One region of the Silvibacterium sp. genome, then DNA from elsewhere that is predicted to be linked to it. Evidence: riboswitches for the same ligand, from Rfam matches in the RefSeq annotation. Region 1 holds a riboswitch; the other holds the start of a gene.
What was found. A riboswitch is a leader RNA that binds a small molecule or an ion and turns the genes downstream of it on or off. The one in region 1 is predicted to bind cobalamin.

Region 1 (3,410 bases):
GCGAAGTAGCCGGTCTGCGGCGCGATGCGGAAGGGCCGCGCGCCCACCAGCGGCGACTCCGCGCCGATGGGAATGGTGCTGAAGTTCGACGAGGTGTTGTAGCTGGGCGAGAGGTTATCGCTCGAGAAGGAGTGCTGCACCACGGCATCGGTGTAGGTATAACCGCCGCGCGCGAAAAGATGCGAGCCGAGCTGATACTGCAGCTCGATCTCCGCGCCCTGCGCACGATAGGCCAGCGAGTTGATGTACGCGCCGCCGTACTCGAAAGTCGGCAGGTCGGCGGCGGGAACACCCAGCTCGATGAGCCCGGCCTGATCCACATATTCCACACCGTTGGTGAACTCATTGTGGAAATAGGTGAGGCCAAGCACGCCGCGGCCGCGGAGGAACGTCTGGTCCACACCGGCGTCATAGGTGCGCGAATCCTCCGCGCCGAGCGGCGTCACGCGGTACTCGGAGATGAGCTGCGCGCCATCCGTGAGCGGCGCGAGCAGCCCGTAGAGCGAGTTGCTCTGGTCATAGACGCTCGGCTCCTTGATGCCCTTGCCGAAGCTGCCGTGCAGCTTGGTGCCGTTGAAGAAGCCGCGATCCGAAGGCCGCACCAGGTAGTAGGCGAGCGAGGCGCGTGGCGTCGCCGCGAAGCCGAAGAGTCCGTTGTCTTCCAGGCCCGTGCCCAGGTTCCAGAAGAGGCGGTTCTGCACATCGCCCGAGAGCTGCAACGTATAGCTATAGTTGTCGCGGCTGATGGTGCTCGCGGTCTCGCCGGTATATCCGGCCGCGCCGTATTCGTGCTCGTACTTGAAGGCGCCGAGCGCGAGGAAGTGCGGCGTCACGCTGTAGTCGCTCTGCACATAGGCGAAGTCGCGGCTCGAAGGCGAGAGGTACTGCGAGTAGGTGTCGCTGTACTGGAAGATGGCCTGCCCGTGCACGGAGTAGCCGTTCGCGCCGGTGATGGTCTCGGGCGCGCCCAGCCAGTAACCGATCTCGGGATCGTAAATGCCGGTTGCGCCGTAGTCGTTGTATTCGGAGTTCTGCCGCAGGCCGCCATACCGCAGCATGTTATGCCACTTGTCGGTGGCCTGGTTGTTCCAGGTCACGCCGTAGTAGTTGTCCTGCTCTTTCTGCTGGCCGACGTCGGGAATCCCGTAGAGCGCGATGGCATTCGGCTGGCCCGCGGAGACGATCACGTGGCGCACGGTGAAGCGCAGATCGTTCGCCGCGTTCGGCGTCCATCCGAAGTTGCCCGCATACGTCGCGTTGTGGAATTCGCTGTTGGGGATGTTGTTGTCCGTGTCCATGCGCGCGAAGGCCGAGTACGCGTCGAAGTGCTTATACGCCTCGCCAGCGGTCACGTTGTTGCGATAGGTGCCGAAGTTGCCCGCGTCGCCATCGTAGGTGAAGTAGGGCAGTCCGGTGGCGCCGCGCGGCGTGGTCATGCTCACCACACCGGCCAGCGCATCCGATCCATAGAGCGCGCTGTTGGGCTCACGCAGCACCTCGATGGACGCAATGCCCGTGCTTGCGAGGTTCGCGAACTCCACGCCGCCGCCGATGGAGTTGGCCGGGATGCCGTCGATGAGCACCTTGTTTGCATCCGACCCGCCGCCGCGGATGTAGAGCGCGGTGGTGCCGCCCATCTCGCCGGTCTGCGTCATCTGCAGGCCTGGCACCGTGCGCAGCGGCTGCTGCACCTCGGTGTCGTAGCGGAAGTCGTCGGAGGGCATCACCGTGACGGCGGTGCCCGTCTGCGCCTCGGGCGTGGGCGAGCCGGTCGAAGTTACGGTGACCTGCTGCGTGAGCGTGGGCGTGGCCAGCGTCACGTTCAGCTCGTCTTCTTCGGATGCGGTGAGATACACCGTCTGGCTGCTGGCTGCCTGGAAGGATGGCGCGGCCGCGCGCACACTGTAACGGCCAGAGGCCGGGATGGCGAAGTGATAAGCGCCGCTGCGGTCGCTGCGCGTGCTTGCGACCACGCGATCGTTCTCGACGAGACTTACGGAAGCATCGGCCACGGCCGCGCCCAGAGGATCGACTACTGTTCCGTGAATATCACCGGACTTCTGCGCAGAAAGCTGCGACACCGGGAAAAGAAGAAGCGCGGCACCACCAACGGCAGACCATCGACGTACAGAAAAAGACATATTTCCCCCTCGGGTTCGTGCAACAGCCGGGCCGGTCTCCTGACTCGCGCGTCTTCAAGTGCGTGCTGCCTTCCCGGAGCATCGCTCCAGTGGCGTTCCACCTGCCTGCACCACTCTCTGCGCTCACAGTTACGGGGTAGTGGCGGATTTGCACCGCGCTTCCCGACACCCTGCTGATCGTTCGGTTATGAGTGAATGAACTCCCTGCATCGAGACGAGCCGCAATCGGCTCGCGCGATGCAGGACGCTAAGAAAGTGTGCCCTTCAGCGCCAGCGGCAGCCCCGCGACCATCAGTACAACATGGTCCGCGATGGCCGCGACGCGCTGGTTGATCTCGCCGAGCAGGTCGCGATAGCGCCGCCCCAGCTCGAAGGCCGGAACCACGCCGCTGCCTACCTCGTTCGAGACCAGCACCACCGGGCAGGGCGCTGCCTTCAGCGCATCGCAGAGACCCGCGACCGCCTGCATCTGCGATGCAGGGTCACCGCTGTAGGCGTCGAGCAGCTTGCCCGCATATAAGGTCAGGCAGTCGACCACCAGCAGGTCGCAGTCCTCGACCGATGCGATCGCCTCAGCCAGATGCAGCGATTCTTCGATGGTCTTCCAGTGCGCCGGGCGCTCGGCCTGGTGGCGCTCGATCTTGCGGCGCATCTCATCGTCCTCGCGCCGCTCGGCGGTCGCGAGAAAGGTCACGCGGTCGGCCCTGAAGGCGATCTCCAGGGCATGGCGGCTCTTGCCGCTGCGCACCCCGCCCAGAACGAGGGTTACGCGCGCATGTGTGCTTGCAGGCATGCAAAGCTCTCCGGCGTCCGTAACGGCGAACGCGCACAGGCATAGGGGGAATGGACAATAGATCCGCTGCCACGCGACCAGGAAAGCGATCCCGCGTTCATGCTCTTCAACTCTCCCATCGAAGTTGAATCAGCCCGGACTGGCATCTGGCCGGTCTCCTGACTCACGCCTCACCAAGATCGAACGGCCTTCCCAGGACCAAGCCCAGTGGCGCAAATTGCCGACCTCTCCGCGTTCACAGTTACGGGGTAGTGGCGGATTCGCACCGCCTTCCCGAACACCAGATGCTTGAACGATACCGCCCGGCTGAATGAAAATCAACGTTCTGTGAAAATGGAGCCGCGCCCCTGTGAGAAACCTCACGCGGCTGCTTCATAAAACGCCAACATGGCTGTGCGATAGATAAAGGTATGCATACTCGACGGGACTTTTTGAAGTTTGCGGCACTGGCCACCGGCGCGGCCGGCGTGGCGGGC
Region 2 (3,410 bases), on a different contig from region 1:
AAGCCGGGCAATCCCTATGACGCGCCAGTGAAGGTGCACTTCGACCCGAAGACGAAGACGGTACTGAAGCTTTCGCTCGACAAGGTGATCCCGCCGATTGCAGGCACAGATCAGGATCCGGCGGTGATGGCGGCGAAGGATCCCGGCGCGAAGTGGCTGAAGTACGAGCGATTCCGCAGCGAAAAGCTGAGCAAATTCTGGGGACGCGATGTGTACGTGGGCGCGTGGGTACTGTTGCCGGACGGCTTCGACGAGCATCCGGACGCGCACTATCCGCTGGTTGTCTACCAGGACCATTACCATGCGGGCTTCGGCCCGCTGCCATGGATTACGAAGCTGCCCGACGGGAAGGACAAGGGAGCTGCGCGCCGCGCCGCGGCCGGCTATCGCTTCTTCCAGGACTGGACCTCCGGCCGGTTGCCGCGCGTGATCATGATCTATGTGCAGAACGCGAATCCGTACTATGACGACTCGTACGTGGTGGATTCCGCGAACCTCGGGCCATACGGATCGGCGATCAACGAAGAGCTGATTCCGTTCATCGAGAAGAAGTATCGCGGTCTGGGGCAGGGCTGGGCGCGCGCGACCTTCGGCGGGTCGACCGGCGGCTGGGAGGCTTTGGCGACGCAGGTCTTCTATCCGGATTTGTATAACGGAACCTGGGCGGCCTGCCCCGATCCGGTGGATTTCCACGGCTACCAGAACATCGATCTCTATAACGATGCGAATGCCTTTCTCCGCAAGGGCGACTTCGGCGAGATTCCAATCGCGGCCGATCGCAAGCCGGATGGCTCGATCATCGCGAATGCCGAAGGCGAATTCCGCTTCGAGTATGTACTGGGCACGCATGGGCGTTCGACCGAGCAGTGGAATATCTGGCAGGCGGTCTTCTCGCCAGCCGGGCCGGATGGCTATCCGGCGCAGGTGATCGATCCGCTGACCGGAAAGATCGACAAGCAGGTAGTCGAGTATTGGCACGAGCACTACGACCTGAACGCCTATTTGCAGAAAAACTGGGCGACGCTGGGACCGAAGCTCGAGGGCAAGCTGCACCTGGCGGTGGGCGATGGCGACACCTATTTTCTGAACAACGCTGTGCATGATCTGCAGAAATCGCTGGCTGCGAGCCGGAATCCGCATTCAGATGCCGAATTCCAGTACGGCCCGGGCGAGCCGCACTGCTATACCGGAGGTCCGGCCGAGTATTCGATGCAGGAAAACAACGCCGACTGGCCGCAGCGGGTGCTTCCGCTGATGGTCGATCACATGCTGAAGACGGCGCCCGAGGGGGTGGATGTGAAGAGCTGGCGTTATTAATCAGTAAACAAAAGGCGGTAACCGGTCACCCATTGTGGGGTTCTGCGAAGTTTTGCAGAATATCCACAATGGGTGGCCTTGTTTGCGCCGGTCGACTCAACTTATAGTGTGGTTATTCCGATGGTTCCTCCCAAGCGGAGGATGAAAAGGGAACCCGGTGAGAATCCGGGACTGCCCCGCAGCGGTTAGTAGGTACGAAAGCCACGAGGACACTGGGTCTCTTGTATCGGACCTCGGGAAGTCTGGCGAGTAGGCTTGAACCTGCGTAGTCCGAAGACCTGCCAACGGAAATATTCGCTCGCGCCTCCGAGGGTGAGGCGAGGCAATGGTGACTGGCGCTACTCCGCCTGGAGTGGCCGTTGCTGTTTCTTCGCGTGCTTTCCGGGGCCAAGGAGACTCTCCCGATGGCCGCAACTTCCGATCGCATTCCTGTACAGACGACTCTCTCCGACGTGACGCCGGGCTTCCCCGTGCCTGAAGAGACGGCAGTGATGCATGTGCGCAAGCGCAATGGATCGCTCGAGCCCGTCGACGTAAACAAGATTGTGCGTGCGGTGCAGCGCTGCGCCCATGGCCTGCAGCATGTGGATTCGATCCGCGTGGCCTCGAAGACGATCGGCGGCCTGTACGATGGCGCCACCACACAGGAACTGGACAAGATTTCGATCGACACGGCGGCTTCGCTGATCGCGGAAGAGCCGCAGTATTCGCGCCTGGCTGCGCGTCTGCTGCTGGCGACGATCATGAAGGAAGTTTCGGGCTTCAACCTGTATTCCTTCTCGCAGTCGATCAGCTACGGGCACCAGGAAGGCGTGGTCAGCAAGGCCGCATTCGACTTTGTGAACACGCATGCCCGCAAGCTGAACGACGCGATCGACGACGAGTTCTCCGATCGCTTCGAATACTTCGGCCTGCGCACCGTGTATGACCGTTACCTGCTCCGTGATCCGCTTTCGCGCCGGATCATCGAGACGCCGCAGCACTTCTTCCTCCGTGTGGCCTGCGGCCTTGCGCAGTCGCCGAACGAGGCGATCAACTTCTACAAGCTGATTGCGTCGCTCGACTATCTACCGTCTTCGCCGACGCTCTTCAACTCGGGCACCAAGCACGCGCAGATGTCGTCGTGCTACCTGCACGATTCGCCTCTGGACTCGCTGAACAGCATCTACGACACCTATAAGAATGTCGCGCTGCTGTCGAAGTTCTCGGGCGGCATCGGTCTCGCGTTCCATCGTGTGCGCTCAGAAGGTTCGCTGATCCGCGCGACCAACGGCCTCTCGAACGGCATTGTGCCGTGGCTGCGCACGCTGGATAGCTCGGTTGCCGCGGTGAACCAGGGTGGCAAGCGCAAAGGTGCCTGCTGCGTGTACCTCGAGCCGTGGCATGCGGATGTCGAGTCGTTCCTCGAACTGCGCGACAACACCGGCGACGTGGCGCGCCGTACGCACAATCTGAATCTCGCCAACTGGATTCCCGACCTCTTCATGGAGCGCGTGGAATCCGACGGCGTGTGGTCGCTCTTCGATCCGAAGGACGTGCCGCAGCTGCCCGACCTTTACGGCAACGAGTTCAAGGTTGCCTATGAGAAGGCCGAAGAGGCGCAGCTCTATCGCCGTCAGATCAAGGCTCGCGACCTGTATGCGCGCATGATGCGCACACTGGCTGAGACCGGCAATGGCTGGATGACCTTTAAGGATGCAACCAACCTGAAGTGCAACCAGACCGGCGAAGCGGGCAACGTGGTGCACCTCTCGAACCTGTGCACCGAAATCACCGAGGTGACTTCGAGCGACCAGACCGCGGTCTGCAACCTGGGCTCGATCAACCTTGGCCGGCACGTGACGTGGGATGCCGACGGACGCCCGAGCTTCGATTTCGAGAAGCTGGCGCGCACGGTTCACACCGCGGTACCAATGCTCGATCGCGTGATCGACATCAACTACTATCCGATTCCGGAAGCGTCCAGCTCGAACGCGAAGTGGCGTCCGGTGGGTCTCGGCCTGATGGGCCTGCAGGATGTCTTCTTCCAGATGCGGCTGGCCTTCGATTCGCCTGAAGCGCAGGCGCTCTCGGCGCGCATCCAGGAAGAGATC

Region 2: another riboswitch for cobalamin. It lies ahead of QM649_RS00530 (ribonucleoside-diphosphate reductase subunit alpha); the one in region 1 lies ahead of QM649_RS07480 (TonB-dependent receptor).

The regions. Positions count from the first base shown of each region.
Region 1 is NZ_JASGFD010000015.1:14,507-17,916, reverse strand. Features, by position in the region: gene QM649_RS07480 (TonB-dependent receptor) at 1-2,141, opposite strand, end outside; cobalamin riboswitch at 2,153-2,329, opposite strand; gene cobU (bifunctional adenosylcobinamide kinase/adenosylcobinamide-phosphate guanylyltransferase) at 2,389-2,934, opposite strand; cobalamin riboswitch at 3,065-3,234, opposite strand; gene QM649_RS07470 (phosphocholine-specific phospholipase C) at 3,345-3,410, shown strand, end outside.
Region 2 is NZ_JASGFD010000001.1:148,858-152,267, reverse strand. Features, by position in the region: gene QM649_RS00535 (alpha/beta hydrolase-fold protein) at 1-1,317, shown strand, start outside; cobalamin riboswitch at 1,422-1,618, shown strand; gene QM649_RS00530 (ribonucleoside-diphosphate reductase subunit alpha) at 1,722-3,410, shown strand, end outside.